Regions from separate parts of the Enterobacter sp. PL_is379 genome, predicted to be linked through region 1. Evidence: riboswitches for the same ligand, from Rfam matches in the RefSeq annotation. Region 1 holds a riboswitch; each other region holds the start of a gene.

The links. A riboswitch is a leader RNA that binds a small molecule or an ion and turns the genes downstream of it on or off. The one in region 1 is predicted to bind thiamine pyrophosphate.
Region 2: another riboswitch for thiamine pyrophosphate. It lies ahead of thiM (hydroxyethylthiazole kinase); the one in region 1 lies ahead of thiB (thiamine ABC transporter substrate binding subunit).
Region 3: another riboswitch for thiamine pyrophosphate. It lies ahead of thiC (phosphomethylpyrimidine synthase ThiC); the one in region 1 lies ahead of thiB (thiamine ABC transporter substrate binding subunit).

Annotation. Positions count from the first base shown of each region.
Region 1 covers NZ_JBVPGT010000032.1:369,737-374,826, reverse strand. Annotated here, with positions in the region: gene AC0TOY_RS20625 (sugar efflux transporter) at 1-901, opposite strand, end outside; gene sgrT (glucose uptake inhibitor SgrT) at 1,022-1,174, opposite strand; gene sgrR (HTH-type transcriptional regulator SgrR) at 1,263-2,918, shown strand; TPP riboswitch at 2,955-3,055, shown strand; gene thiB (thiamine ABC transporter substrate binding subunit) at 3,087-4,070, shown strand; gene thiP (thiamine/thiamine pyrophosphate ABC transporter permease ThiP) at 4,046-5,090, shown strand, end outside.
Region 2 covers NZ_JBVPGT010000023.1:95,469-100,558, forward strand. Annotated here, with positions in the region: gene AC0TOY_RS05220 (PfkB family carbohydrate kinase) at 1-726, shown strand, start outside; gene AC0TOY_RS05225 (GntR family transcriptional regulator) at 700-1,446, opposite strand; gene thiD (bifunctional hydroxymethylpyrimidine kinase/phosphomethylpyrimidine kinase) at 1,489-2,289, opposite strand; gene thiM (hydroxyethylthiazole kinase) at 2,286-3,056, opposite strand; TPP riboswitch at 3,092-3,188, opposite strand; gene AC0TOY_RS05240 (hypothetical protein) at 3,802-4,392, shown strand; gene AC0TOY_RS05245 (YadA C-terminal domain-containing protein) at 4,576-4,755, shown strand; gene AC0TOY_RS05250 (hypothetical protein) at 4,981-5,090, shown strand, end outside.
Region 3 covers NZ_JBVPGT010000014.1:5,941-11,030, reverse strand. Annotated here, with positions in the region: gene thiE (thiamine phosphate synthase) at 1-570, opposite strand, end outside; gene thiC (phosphomethylpyrimidine synthase ThiC) at 570-2,465, opposite strand; TPP riboswitch at 2,545-2,656, opposite strand; gene AC0TOY_RS00400 (Rsd/AlgQ family anti-sigma factor) at 2,711-3,208, opposite strand; gene nudC (NAD(+) diphosphatase) at 3,304-4,077, shown strand; gene hemE (uroporphyrinogen decarboxylase) at 4,116-5,090, shown strand, end outside.

The DNA of each region.
Region 1 (5,090 bases):
AAAGGATCAGCCCCGCGTAGAACAGCACCCCGGCCGCCACGGCAACGATCATCATCCGACGCTTTCCAAAGCGCTTAACGTAGTAACCCGCCAGAATCATCGCCGGAATCTCCAGCCCGGCAGCGGTTCCCATTAAGATCCCCGCGAGTTTGTCCGGTAAACCCAGATCGCTGCTGATCCACAGCGGCATATCGATAATGTACATCGTGTTGCAGGTCCACATCAGCGTGGAGGCAATAAACAGCATGCGAACGTTTTTATCCTGCCAGCCGCTCACCTCGGTGACAGGTTTATCCGTTGCCTGTTCAACGCGCGCCACGGACGGCAGCGCGAAGGCAATCAATGCCAGGCTGATGACAAAAATCCCGGCGGCGATGGAGAACATGGTGGTAAAGCCGTAGTTCAACGCCAGCATGAAGGCCAGCGGCGGACCAATGACCCACGCCAGCGAGAGCTGGGCACGCATCACCGAGCTGAACATCACCACTTCCCGCGCCGAGTTATCCGCATATTCACGGGCCAGCGCGAACAGCTGCGGCATGGCGGTGTTCGCCAGTGACGCCAGCAGCACGCCGCAGGTAATGAGCGTCAGATAATGACGGTTAAAGGCGAAGAGCAGCGCGTTGCCCACCGCCATGGCGCAGCAAAAGAGGATCAGCCTGCGGCGATCGCCCTGGCTGTCCGATCGTTTCGCCAGCGCGAGGCTGACCAGGATCCCGGCAATGGCGTTAACGGTATAAAACAGGCCGACCCAAAACGGCTGTGCCCCCACCTCGCGGCTGAGAAACAGGCTCAGCGTCGGCGCCTGCAGCGCCCCCGCCACGCCCATCATAAAGGCCACCAGCATAAAAGCGGCATACACGCCGTTCAGGCGTCGCCCCATCGTCATCAACCACAGCATGCGCAAGTCCTTGTGAAAGCGAATCAAAATCGGGTGAAAGAATAAACGAAAAAAGCCAGCAAAAACATTTTGCTGGCGGGTGATAAGCACCAATACTCAGTCACACATGATCGAGGCGAGTTAGCGGGAAGAGGTCGGTGTTGTAACGTCCCACTGCATCAATTCTTCTAACGTTTTCAGCCGTTGCTCTGCATACTGGCGGGCCAGCCAGGACGATCCTTTTGTCGCTGAAAAGTACTGCTGATAAAACTGACGTGCGGTAGACCTCTTCATAATTTACCTCCTCACTTCATCGAGGAGAATTATTGGCCTAATATAGGGATAAATAAATTGCTGGTTTTTTGTCAGGAGTTCCCCTTTTATGCCTTCCGGTCGTCTGCAACAACAGTTTATCCGCCTCTGGCAGTGCTGCGAGGGGCAATCGCAGGAGACCACGCTCAACGAGCTGGCTGACCTGCTTAGCTGTTCCCGCCGTCATATGCGTACGCTGCTCAACACCATGCAGCAGCAGGGTTGGTTAAGCTGGGAAGCTGAGGCGGGACGCGGCAAACGTTCGCGGTTGACCTTTCTCTATACCGGGCTGGCGTTGCAGCAGCAGCGCGCGGAAGACCTGCTCGAGCAGGACCGCATCGATCAGCTGGTTCAGCTGGTGGGCGACAAAGCCGCCGTGCGCCAGATGCTGGTTTCCCATCTCGGACGCAGTTTTCGTCAGGGTCGGCACATCCTGCGGGTGCTCTACTATCGTCCAATGAAAAATCTGCTGCCCGGCACGGCGTTACGCCGCTCAGAAACCCATATGGCCCGGCAAATCTTCAGCGGTCTGACGCGGATAAATGAGGAAAACGGGGAACTGGAAGCGGATATCGCGCACCACTGGCAGCAACTTTCTCCGCTTCACTGGCGCTTCTTTTTACGCCCCGGCATTCACTTTCACCATGGTCGCGAGCTGGAGATGCACGACGTCATCGCCTCTCTGGAACGCGTCCGAAGGCTGCCGCTCTACTCGCATATTTCGCGTATCCACTCCCCCACGGCCTGGACGCTGGATATCGAGCTGTCGCAGCAGGATAAGTGGCTTCCCTGGCTGCTGGGCTACGTGCCGTCGATGATTTTGCCCGGCGAGTGGGAATCGATGAACAATTTTGCCAGCCTGCCGATTGGCACCGGGCCCTACTCCGTGTCCCGCAATAACAGCAACCAGCTGAAAATCCGCGCGTTCGATGACTACTTTGGCTATCGGGCGCTGATCGACGAAGTCAACGTGTGGGTATTGCCGGATCTCAATGAAGACCTGAGCTGCGGGCTGACGCTTGAAGGCCCCACCACGGGAGAAAAAGCCGTGGAGAGTCGCCTGGAGGAGGGATGCTACTATCTCCTCTTTGACCGCCGCACCCACCGCGGGGCAAACCAGGCCGTCCGCAAGTGGATCAGCCACGTGTTGTCCCCTGCCAATCTGATCTACCATGCGGAAGCGCAGTACCAGACATACTGGTTCCCGGCCTACGGCCTGCTTCCTCGCTGGCACCACGCCCGCCCGTCGCACTGCGACAAGCCTGCAGGGCTGGAGTCTATCACCCTGACCTACTACCGCGAGCACGTGGAGCATCGTTTTATCGCCAGAATCATGACCCGACTGCTGGCGGCCGAAGGAGTAACGCTGGAGGTCAAGGAAGTTGACTATGACGAATGGCACCAGGGGGATATCACCAGTGATATCTGGCTTAACAGCGCCAACTTCACCCTGCCGCTCGATTTCTCGCTCTTCTCGCACCTGTATGAAGTCCCGCTGATCCAGCACTGCATCGACCGGGACTGGCAGCAGGACGCCGCCCTGTGGCGCGCGGGCGAGATGAATTTAGCCGCGTGGTGCCAGGCGTTACTTGCCGAACAGGCGATTGTGCCGCTGATCCACCACTGGCTGATGATCCAGGGCCAGCGCAGCATGCGCGGCCTGCGGATGAATACCCTGGGCTGGTTTGATTTTAAATCCGCCTGGTTTGCGCCGCCGGAGCCATAACGCTTTCGTAATATTCACCAAATCATTACAATAGCGCCGTTCTCAACGGGGTGCTGCATCACTGATGTGCGCTGAGATAATACCCGTCGAACCTGATCCGGATAACGCCGGCGAAGGGATTTGAGGCTGTCGCTCAAAATCCTTTGCCACTCAACTTTGAGGTGCAAAGTGTTAAAAAAAGTTCTCCCCCTGCTGGCGCTTTTTGCGCTGCCTGCTTTTGCGAAGCCCGTCCTGACGGTCTACACCTATGACTCCTTCTCTGCCGACTGGGGCCCTGGCCCGGTAGTCAAAAAAGCCTTTGAAGCCGACTGCAACTGCGAGCTGAAGTTCGTCGCGCTGGAAGATGGCGTGTCGCTGCTCAACCGCCTGCGTATGGAAGGGAAAAACAGCAAGGCTGACGTGGTGCTCGGGCTGGATAACAACCTGCTGGACGCCGCCTCGCAGACCAAACTGTTTGCCAAAAGCGGCGTCGCGGCAGATGCCGTTAATGTGCCTGGCGGCTGGAAGAACGACACCTTTGTGCCGTTCGATTACGGCTACTTTGCTTTTGTTTATGACAAAAATAAGCTGAAAAACCCGCCGAAGAGTCTGAAAGAGCTGGTGGAAAGTGACCAGAGATGGCGCGTGATTTATGAAGATCCGCGGACCAGCACGCCGGGCCTCGGTCTGCTGCTGTGGATGCAAAAGGTTTACGGGGATAAGGCGCCGGAAGCGTGGCAGAAGCTGGCCGCCAAAACCGTCACCGTGACCAAGGGCTGGAGCGAAGCCTATGGTCTGTTCCTGAAAGGCGAAAGCGACCTGGTGCTGAGCTACACCACCTCTCCGGCCTACCACATTATCGCCGAGAAGAAAGACAACTACGCTGCGGCGAATTTCGCTGAAGGGCACTATCTGCAGGTGGAAGTGGCCGCGCGTACCGCCGCCAGCAAACAGCCGGAGCTGGCCGAGAAGTTCCTGAAGTTCATGGTTTCACCGGCGTTCCAGAATGCCATTCCCCCAGGCAACTGGATGTATCCGGTCACTGGCGTTGCGCTGCCAGCAGGTTTTGAGCAGCTGACCAAACCAACAACCTCGCTGGAGTTTACGCCGCAGCAGGTCGCCGCGCAGCGTGCCGCATGGGTAAGTGAATGGCAACGCGCCGTCAGCCGCTAATTCCCGGCTGGCTACTTCCCGGGCTGCTCGCCGCCATAGTGATGGTGGTGGTCAGCCTGGGGGCTTTTCTTGCTCTGTGGTTCAACGCGCCAGAGAGCGATCTGCTCGCCCTCTGGCACGACAGCTACCTCTGGCACGTTATTCGGTTCTCCTTCTGGCAGGCGTCGCTTTCTGCCCTGCTGTCGGTGATCCCGGCCATTTTTCTGGCGCGCGCCCTGTATCGGCGGCGTTTCCCCGGCAGGCAGGCCCTGCTGCGCCTGTGCGCCATGACGCTGATCCTGCCCGTGCTGGTGGCGGTATTCGGCATTTTGAGCGTTTACGGTCGCCAGGGCTGGCTGGCATCGCTGTTCGGCCAGCTTGGTCTGGAATGGTCATTCTCGCCTTACGGGCTGCAGGGCATCCTGCTGGCACACGTCTTTTTCAATATGCCGATGGCAACGCGTCTCTTTTTGCAGGCTCTGGAGAACATTCCCGGCGAGCAGCGCCAGGTTGCCGCCCAGCTCGGCATGCGCGGCGTGTCGTTCTTCCGCTTTGTCGAATGGCCGTGGCTGCGCCGCCAGATCCCGCCCGTGGCGGCATTAATCTTCATGCTCTGCTTTGCCAGCTTTGCCACCGTGCTGTCGCTCGGCGGTGGGCCGCAGGCCACCACCATTGAGCTGGCGATTTACCAGGCGCTGAGTTACGACTACGATCCCGGTCGCGCTGCGCTGCTGGCGATAGTCCAGATGTCGTGCTGCCTTGCCCTGGTACTGTTGAGCCAGCGGCTGAGTAAAGCCATTCCCGCTGGCAGTCATCAAATAACCGGCTGGCGCGATCCGCAGGACAGCCTGCACAGCCGCGTCAGCGATTTTGTCCTGATCGGGCTGGCACTCCTGCTTCTGTTGCCGCCGCTGCTGGCCGTTATCGTTGACGGACTGAACCTCAATCTCCTGTCTGTCCTGCAACAGCCCGTCCTCTGGCAAGCCACCTGGACCTCGCTGCGTATCGCGCTGGCTGCCGGATTACTGTGCGTCATCCTGA
Region 2 (5,090 bases), on a different contig from region 1:
GGCGTGTGGGCGGACATCATTCGCAACGCCATGGCGAAGCAGGATCTGCACAGCGCCATTGAGGCCGAAAACGGCGATAACGGCTGGTGCCTCGCGCTGGTGGAGCCAGACGGCGAGCGCACCTTTATGTCCTTTAGCGGCGTGGAGAACCAGTGGCAGCAGCGCTGGCTTGATGTGCTTAATATCCCGTCGAACAGCCTGGTCTATTTGTCCGGCTATCAGTTGGCATCGCCCAGCGGCGAGCTGCTGACAGGCTGGCTGGAGAGGTTGCCGGACGTGACGGCCTTTATCGATTTCGGTCCCCGCATCGCGGATATTCCTGACGCGCTGATGACGCGAATTATGGCCTGCAGGCCGATTGTGTCGCTTAATCGTCAGGAAGCGGAGATCGCAGCCGAGCGACTGGGTGTCACGGCTGAAGATCTGGGTGCGGAGTGGCCGCTGCGTTTCGGTGCCGCGCTGATTGTGCGGCATGATAAAGACGGCGCCGCGTGGTATGACGGTAAGACCTCGGGCGTTGTTCCGGCGTTCCCGGCGACGGTTGTGGACACCATTGGCGCTGGCGACAGCCACGCGGGCGGCACGCTTGCCGGGCTGGCGGCGGGATGGTCACTGGCAGACGCCGTTCTGCTGGGGAATGCCGTGGCGTCCTGGGTAGTCAGCCACCGAGGCGGAGATTGCGCCCCGACTCGCGACGAATTACTCCTCGCACACAAAGACGTATAGATCGCTGCGACAGTAGCTGATGCTGTACTCAATCGGCCGGTGCTGCTGGTCAAGCGCGACCTGCTTGATCACCAGCACCGGTATTTTTTCGTCCATCTTAATGTGCGCCTGAAACTCGCTGTCCGGCATGCGGGCGCTCACCCTTGAGCGGGTGCGCTGCGGGAAGATATTCTGGCTGCGGAAGTAGTCGTAGAGCGAAATGCCAATCGCATCCGGGTCGGGAATTAACCCGACCGGGACCCAGGACTCTTCAATGGACACCGCATCGTCATCCACATAGCGAATGCGCTTGAGCAAAAAGACCTCGCTGTCCGGGGAGATCGACAGGTGGTCCGCCACCTCTTCAGGGCACTTCACCACCCGCTTATTGACCCATAACGTATTGGGCTTTTGACCGCGAAGCACCACCTGCTGGGAAAAGCCGCGCGCCTCTTTAAGCGAATATTCAAAGATGTTGTTGATTTGCGTGCCATAGCCACGGGAACGCGTCACCACGCCCTCTTCCTCCAGCGCCTGCATCGCTTTTCGCACGGTAATGCGCGACACCCCGGTTAACTGGCTCAGATCGCGCTCGCCGGGCAAAATATTCCCGTGCTCCAGCATGCCGCTGCGCACCGCGTTTTTTACCGTTTCGGCAAATTTCAGGTACAGCGGCGTGTTATCGGGCGCGGCGATCCGTTCATTCAGTTGAGCGATTAACCGGGTATGCGCTTGTTCCATCTCTGTTTTCTCAGGCGTGGTGTTTCCTGCAAGTATACTGGGTTACCACCATGCATGAAAATGATGAACCGGCCCAATACCGTGACCCACTTCCAGAGTATCGGCTTTCGCCAGCGCCGCCGAGAGCCAGGTTTTCGCTTCGCGCACCGTATCGGCCCAGCCGTCATGCCGTGGACGCAGCGCCGCCAGCGCGGCCGAAAGCGTACAGCCCGTGCCGTGGGTATTTTTGGTCTGCACGCGCGGCGCGGTAAAGCGCACTTCGCCGTCGCGGGTGAAAAGCCAGTCCGGGCTTTCCGCGTCATCCAGATGCCCGCCCTTCATCAGCACCGCACCGCAGCCCATTGCCAGCAGCGCGTTCCCCTGCGCTTTCATCTCACGTTCCGTTTGCGCGTGCGATGTGCCTAACAGCGCGGCGGCTTCCGGCAGATTGGGGGTGATAAGCGCCACCTGCGGCAGCAGCTTTTTACGCAGGGTTTCCACGGCAGAGGCAGAGAGCAGCGGGTCGCCGCTTTTTGCCAGCATGACGGTATCCAGCACCACGTTTTGCACCGCATAACGCTTAAGCCGCTCGGCCACCGCTTCAACAATGTCCGTCTCGGCCAGCATGCCGATTTTAGTGGTATCAATGCGCACGTCGCTGAATACCGAATCCAACTGTGCGGCAACAAAATCCGGCTCAATACGGTAGACCGACTGTACACCGCGCGTGTTTTGCGCCACCAGCGCGGTAATGACCGAGCAGCCGTACGCGCCAAGGGCCGAGAAGGTTTTCAGGTCAGCCTGGATGCCCGCGCCGCCGCTGGGATCGGTGCCGGCAATGGTCAGGGCATTAATCCGCTTCATGCTTGCTCCTCCAGCGTGTAGAGCGCGTCGAGGAACGCGCTGGCAAAACTGCCCGGGCCACGCGACTGCGCAACGGCCACCGTTCCAGCCCGCTTCATCCATCCGCAGGCAGCAGCGATATTATCCAGACGGTCGCCCGGCAGCGAGCAGCTCGCCGCGACGACGGCGGAGAGAGCGCACCCGGTGCCCACCACGCGCGTCATAAGCGGGTCACCACCGGTTACCGTTCGGGTGCGTTGTCCGTCAGTGATGTAATCCACCTCACCGGTGACGACCACAACGGCATTGGTCTGGCGGGCCAGCGCCTGAGCAGCGGGCACCGCGCTGGCGGCGGTATCGGTCGTATCGACGCCGCGCCCGCCTGCGCTCATTCCGGCAAGAGCAAGGATTTCTGAGGCATTGCCGCGAATGGCCGCCGGTTTCAGGGCAAGAATTTGATGGCAAAAACGGGTACGGAACGCGAGCGCGCCAACGGCAACCGGGTCCAGCGTCCAGGGTTTGCCTGCCGCCACCGCGCTTTCTATTGCCCGACGCATCGACTGGGCGCGCGGCGCGGTCAGCGTGCCAACGTTAACCAGCAGCGCATCGGCTATCGCGGCAAACTGCTCGGCCTCTTCGGCCTCGATCACCATCGCCGGTGATGCGCCAAGCGCCAGCAAAACGTTGGCCGTAAAGGTCTGTACAACATCGTTGGTCATACAATGGGTCAGTGGAGAACGGGTTCGGAAGTGGTGTAAAACGTGTAAATCGAGCAGGTCAGGCTGCATGGGTTCGCTCCTGCCTTGCGTGAAGAAGCGATGACCGGGAAGGCATCTGACTTCCCTACGCTGGCATTATCCAGATCAGGTAATACGGGTATTTCTCAGCCTTCACAAAGAAGGGCACCCCGAGTCAAAGTACTTTTAAAACAATGATTTATTGAAAATCTATGTCGTAATTTAGTGTAACCGGGGCCACAGGCCAGGCGCAAGAGGTTTCGATTTATCAAGGCAGCGATCGCGTGATGAATCTCCCTAAACACTTTTTCGCTAGTCTCTTCAACATAAATATTTTTTCCTGGTATATCCCGGAACAAAAATGACCTCATTTCATTTTCATTCGAAGCAGAATGGATATTCGATAATAAATAATCGGCAATAATATATAAATTTACATAAACTGTTATCTGTATTTTTAATGATTTCTCACCCAAACACTTAAACATATTTAATGTATAGATATTTTATTTCTCATTTCTCCTCCATTCATTACAAATATCTAACTCGTTGTAATATATAATTATCTATCCCAACCCTTCTTAATCGACTCGTTTAGCTATTCCTGCTGTTTATGATCCAGATCAATAATCAAAATTACACATTCATAGATAGTTACTACACGTTACGAAATAAGTTATCAAACCAAAATTTTCAACGTAAATCGTGAATTAATTCAGATATAACAAGACGTTGTATCTTCCCGCCAGGATAGCGCCCTAACTTTATTTTTTGCATTGATGATGAGAGCTTTCAAATGAGATTTTTAAATAAATCAACTATCGCTGTTGTATTTGGTGTTGTGTTTGCTAATACAGATAATGCTGCTGCATTTAATGTTACTTCTGATCAAGACAACATTACGATTATTGGTACACAAGGTGCCGGTTATGATCTGGATTTAATGGCCAACAAGGTTATTACGAATCAAAACGATATCACAGGTTTAAAAACTGAAAATACTGATCAATGGAATGCAATTAGCGCCGCTGATAACCTTGCTGGTAGTGCTAAAACTGATGCTCAAACTGCTAACACTAATGCTCTTGCTGCTGATGCAAAAGCTACTACTGCTAATACTATAGCGACATCGGCTAAAGCCGCTGCTGATCATGCTGAAATCACCGCCACCAATGCGAACAACAAAGCAGATGCTAATACACAAGCGCTTGCAAGTAAGGTCGATAAAAGCATTTTCAAAGCCGATCAGGATAGACAAGATCACGCCCTCCAGGACGCCTCTGACAAAGCGACTCAGGCATTTAATACGGGCGCTTATGCGCAATCTTTAGCTGTAGATGCACAAACGGTAGCCGCAGCGAATAAAGCTGCTGTTGCTAACGTCTAGTCACGCCAGCAAACACAAGAAGCGACGATTCAGAATCACAGCGCACAATTAGCGAATCATGAATCACGTATTACGTCGTTAGAGAATCAAAATAACGCTAAGTTCTCTTCTCTGGAGAATCAGCAGAATGAGGATCGCAAGGAATATCGTGCTGGTATCGCTGGCGCTGCTTCTCTTGCTGGTTTGCATTACGTTGATACAGATAACGCGGTTGCCGTCGGCGCTGCCAACTTCAAAGATGCGCAAGGTTATGCAATCGGCTACCGTCATAAGTTCGCTGAGAATGTAGCCGCTACCCTCTCTACATCAGGTACATCCAACGGTGATGAAATTGTTGCGGCGTCCGCATCTTACGGATGGTGATGTTACAGAATTAAAATAAAATGCCAGCGAACCGCCAGTAAGCTAAAAAAACTCGCACATGAGTTTTAATTAGCTGGCTATAACTCTATACAATGCTGCTCGCAAAGAAAATGACAAAGTACATTTTTATTTCCGCTGTTCTATATCTCACTTTTATTTTATTAGGGATATGGATTGGATTGATGTTAGGCACTTATATTTATAATTGTAATTACTGAGGCAATAATGAAAAAGTTAATGATGATAGCGGCTGTATTATCTCTTGCTGCGTGTTCCTCACCTGCTCAACGGATGGCGGATTGTCAAAGCAAGGGAGTTAGTAAAGATGCTTGTTA
Region 3 (5,090 bases), on a different contig from region 1:
GGTGATGGCGCTGACGACGGCGATGCTGCCGACGCCGGTCTCCAGCACCGCCGGGGCGCGTTCAAGGCTGATTCCGCCGATGGCGACGGTGGGGTAATCGGCAAGGCGTTTAACGTGACTCGCCAGCTGCGTCAGACCCTGCGGTGCGGAGGGCATCTGCTTGGTTTGCGTCGGGAAGACGTGGCCCAGCGCGATGTATGAGGGACGGGCCGCCAGGGCCACGTCGATCTCCATGTCATCGTGCGTTGACACGCCAAGACGCAGCCCGGCTTCACGGATAGCGCTCAGATCCGTTGTTTCGAGGTCTTCCTGACCCAGATGCACGCCGTACGCCTGGTGCTTAACGGCCAGTCGCCAGTAATCGTTGATAAACAGGCGGGCGTTATACCGACGCCCCAGCGCGATGGCGGCAACCACATCGGCTTCCACCTCGTCATCGCGCTTATCCTTGATGCGCAGCTGGAGGGTGCGAACGCCTGCCTCCAGCAGTCGCTCTATCCACGCCACGCTGTCCACCACCGGATAGAGCCCTAAACGGTAGGGGACGGGTGGGAAATCGGGCTGGTACATTACGCCTCCTCTTTTTTGAGGTAGATTTCGCCGCCTTTGGCGCGGAAGGTTTCAGACATGTCCGCCATGCCCACTTCAATGGTTTGCGCTGCGGCGTAGTCACGCACTTCCTGGCTGATTTTCATCGAGCAGAATTTTGGCCCGCACATAGAGCAGAAGTGCGCGACTTTGCCTGATTCCTGCGGCAGGGTCTCGTCGTGATAGGCGCGGGCGGTGAACGGATCCAGCGCCAGGTTGAACTGGTCTTCCCAGCGGAATTCAAAGCGCGCCTTCGACATGGCGTTATCGCGGATTTGCGCCCCCGGGTGGCCTTTGGCCAGATCCGCCGCGTGGGCGGCAATTTTGTAGGTAATCAGCCCCTGCTTCACGTCCTCTTTGTTTGGCAGGCCGAGGTGCTCTTTCGGCGTCACGTAGCAGAGCATGGCGCAGCCGAACCAGCCGATCATCGCCGCGCCAATGCCTGAGGTGAAGTGGTCATAGCCCGGCGCAATATCGGTGGTCAACGGTCCCAGGGTATAGAACGGGGCCTCATGGCAGTGCTCCAGCTCTTCGGTCATGTTGCGGCGGATCATCTGCATCGGCACGTGTCCCGGGCCTTCAATCATTACCTGCACGTCATACTCCCAGGCGATTTTAGTCAGCTCGCCCAGCGTGTGCAGCTCGGCAAACTGCGCTTCGTCGTTGGCGTCGCGGATGGAGCCCGGACGCAGGCCGTCGCCCAGCGACAGGGAGACGTCATAGGCGGCGCAGATTTCGCAGATCTCGCGGAAGTGTTCGTAGAGGAAGTTTTCCTGGTGATGGGACAGGCACCACTTCGCCATGATGGAACCGCCGCGCGAGACGATACCGGTCAGACGCTTCGCCGTCATCGGCACGTAGCGCAGCAGCACGCCCGCGTGAATGGTGAAGTAGTCCACGCCCTGCTCGGCCTGCTCCAGCAGCGTGTCGCGGAACGCTTCCCAGGTGAGGTCTTCGGCAATGCCGTTGACCTTCTCCAGCGCCTGATAAATCGGGACGGTGCCAATCGGTACCGGGCTGTTACGCAGGATCCATTCGCGGGTTTCGTGAATATAGCGGCCGGTGGAGAGATCCATTACCGTGTCCGCGCCCCAGCGCGTGGACCAGACCAGCTTTTCCACCTCTTCTTCGATGGAGGAGGTCACGGCCGAGTTACCGATGTTCGCGTTGACCTTCACCAGGAAGTTGCGGCCGATAATCATCGGCTCGGACTCCGGGTGGTTGATGTTGGCGGGGATAATCGCGCGCCCGGCGGCCACTTCGTCACGCACAAACTCCGGCGTGATGTTCTCCGGCAGGCGAGCGCCAAAGCCTTCACCCGGATGCTGATAACGCAGCACTTCGCTACGGATGCGCTCACGACCCATGTTTTCGCGGATGGCGATGAATTCCATTTCCGGCGTGACGATGCCCTGGCGCGCGTAGTGCAGCTGGGTCACGCATTTGCCCGCTTTAGCGCGTTTTGGCGTCAGCAGGCCGGTAAAGCGCAGCTCGTCCAGACCGTCGTCGGCCAGGCGCTCTTTGGTGTACGCAGAGCTGCGTACGCTGAGTTCTTCGCAGTCGTTACGCGCCTCAATCCACGGCTGGCGCAGCTTTGCCAGACCCTGCTGAACGTTGATGGCAACATCAGGGTCGCCGTACGGACCGGAGGTGTCATACACCGGCACGGCTTCGTTGTCTTCGTACTGCGGATTCTCTTTGCTGCCGCCGATAAGCGTCGGGCTGAGCTGGATTTCGCGCATCGGGACGCGGATATCGGCCTGCGAGCCGGAAATGTAGATGCGTTTCGAGTTCGGGAAAGCGGTGCCTTCCAGGGTGTCGATGAAGTGTTGGGCCTGTGCGCGCTGTTCGCGGCGGGTCAGTTTTGCAGTAGACATAGCTCATTCCAAAAGTGAAGGACATGGCTTGTCAGACGACGGATGAAGCAAGAGAGGATCGCCCGGGGAGCGATACAACAGCAGTGTGACTCTTGTTCCCTTCGCAGGTATTAGCCTGATCAGGTTCCGCGGATCCCGAATTAACGGTCTCAGCCCGCGCTTTCAGGCGCTGGGCACTCCGACAAGAAAAATCCCCCTCGTGAGAGGGGCGAATGGTTGTAAATTACTCGTTAACGGTGAAGAACTCAAGCAGGGCGCGCGACGTTCTCTTCGTTACTGATGTTCAAATCATTGTCCAGCACGAGGGCGATCAGCTTATCTTCCAGCGTGAATCGCTCTTCCAGCGCTTCACCGAGGTCGGATAGCGCCCGCTGAAACTCAAGATAGTTATCGTGATCGATGGCGTTCTCGAGCGCGGAATCATAGTAATCCATGATCTGCTGGGTGTTGGCTTCCAGCAGCGGATAGAGCTTGCTGGCTGCTAAATACGGTGTTGTCCCTTCCATTTCGCGGATAATGCGTTCATAAATATTGAAATGGCCGTCGGACAGATAGTCGACCAGGCCCTGACAAAAATCATCCAGCGCTTTTTCATTCAGTCGCATAAACGATTCTTTGCCAGGCTTAATGCCGACCAGATTGTAATAAGCCACGAGTAGATGCTTGCGCACATGTAGCCAGCGATCCACCAGTTTGTTACTTCCTCTAACGCGCTCAGTCAGGCTTTCCAGCTGGTTTAACATGGTCGACTCCGCAAAATGTTGGATTGAATCTGCTTATCCAGAATGTAACCACAATGCTAACAACATGTCAGTGAAGCGAAGGTAGTGCAATAGATATGGATCGTATTATTGAAAAATCAGATCTTGGTTGGTGGATCGTCAGTCACGAACAAAAATTATGGCTTACTGCCGGGGAAATCCCCTATGGCGCAGCTGAGGCGTTCGATCTTGTTGGCCAGCCAGCGCTACAGATCGGCGAGTGGCAGGGTGAGCCCGTGTGGTTGATCCAACAGTCCCGCCGCCAGGATATGGGATCTGTGCGCCAGGTGCTGGATCTGGATGTCGGGCTGTTCCAGCTGGCGGGGCGCGGCGTGCAGCTGGCCGAGTTTTACCGCTCGCATAAATACTGTGGCTACTGCGGCCATACCATGCGTCCGAGCAAAACCGAATGGGCGATGCTCTGCAACCACTGCCGCGAACGCTACTATCCGCAGATTGCGCCGTGCATTATCGTCGCTATCCGCCGGGAGGATTCCATCCTGCTGGCGCAGCATACCCGTCATCGCAACGGCGTTCATACCGTGCTGGCCGGCTTCGTCGAAGTGGGCGAAACGCTGGAGCAGGCGGTGGCGCGCGAGGTGATGGAGGAGAGCGGGATCAAAGTGAAGAACCTGCGCTACGTCACCTCCCAGCCGTGGCCGTTCCCGCAGTCGCTGATGACGGCCTTTATGGCCGAATATGACAGCGGCGAGATCGTTATCGATCAGAAAGAGCTGCTGGATGCGAACTGGTATCGCTACGACGATTTACCGCTGTTACCTCCGCCGGGCACCGTGGCGCGTCGGCTGATAGAAGATACCGTGGCGATATGTCGGGCCGAGTATGAGTAGTGTTACACTGAGGCCATGACGCTTAAGGAACTGCAAAAATGACCGAACTGAAGAACGATCGTTATCTGCGTGCGCTGCTGCGCCAGCCCGTTGATGTCACCCCGGTGTGGATGATGCGCCAGGCGGGACGCTATCTGCCAGAGTACAAAGCCACGCGCGCGCAGGCGGGCGATTTTATGTCGCTGTGCAAAAACGCCGAGCTGGCCTGTGAAGTGACGCTCCAGCCGCTGCGCCGCTTCCCGCTGGATGCTGCGATCCTCTTCTCGGATATTCTGACCATTCCGGATGCCATGGGCCTTGGCCTGTACTTCGAAACCGGTGAAGGCCCGCGTTTCACCTCTCCGATCAAAAGCAAAGCCGACGTGGACAAGCTGCCGATCCCCGATCCGGAAGGCGAGCTGGGCTACGTGATGAACGCCGTACGCACCATTCGCCGCGAGCTGAAAGGCGAAGTGCCGCTGATTGGCTTCTCCGGCAGCCCGTGGACGCTGGCAACCTATATGGTGGAAGGAGGCAGCAGCAAAGCCTTCACCCTGATTAAAAAGATGATGTACGCCGAGCCGCTGGCCCTGCATGCGCTGCTCGACAAGCTGGCGAAGAGCGTCACCCTCTATCTGAACGCGCAGATTAAGGCGGGTGCGCAGTCGGTGATGATTTTCGATACCTGGGGTGGTGTGCTGACCGGACGCGATTATCAACAGTTCTCCCTGTATTACATGCACAAAATCGTCGACGGCCTGCTGCGTGAAAACGAAGGTCGCCGCGTGCCGGTGACGCTGTTCACTAAAGGTGGCGGTCAGTGGCTGGAAGCGATGGCGGCCACCGGCTGCGACGCGCTGGGTCTCGACTGGACCACCGATATTGCCGATGCGCGCCGCCGCGTGGGCGACAAAGTGGCGCTGCAGGGCAATATGGACCCGTCCATGCTCTATGCGCCGCCAGCCCGCATTGAAGAAGAAGTGTCGACTATACTGTCTGGTTTCGGCCAGGGGGAAGGTCACGTCTTTAACCTC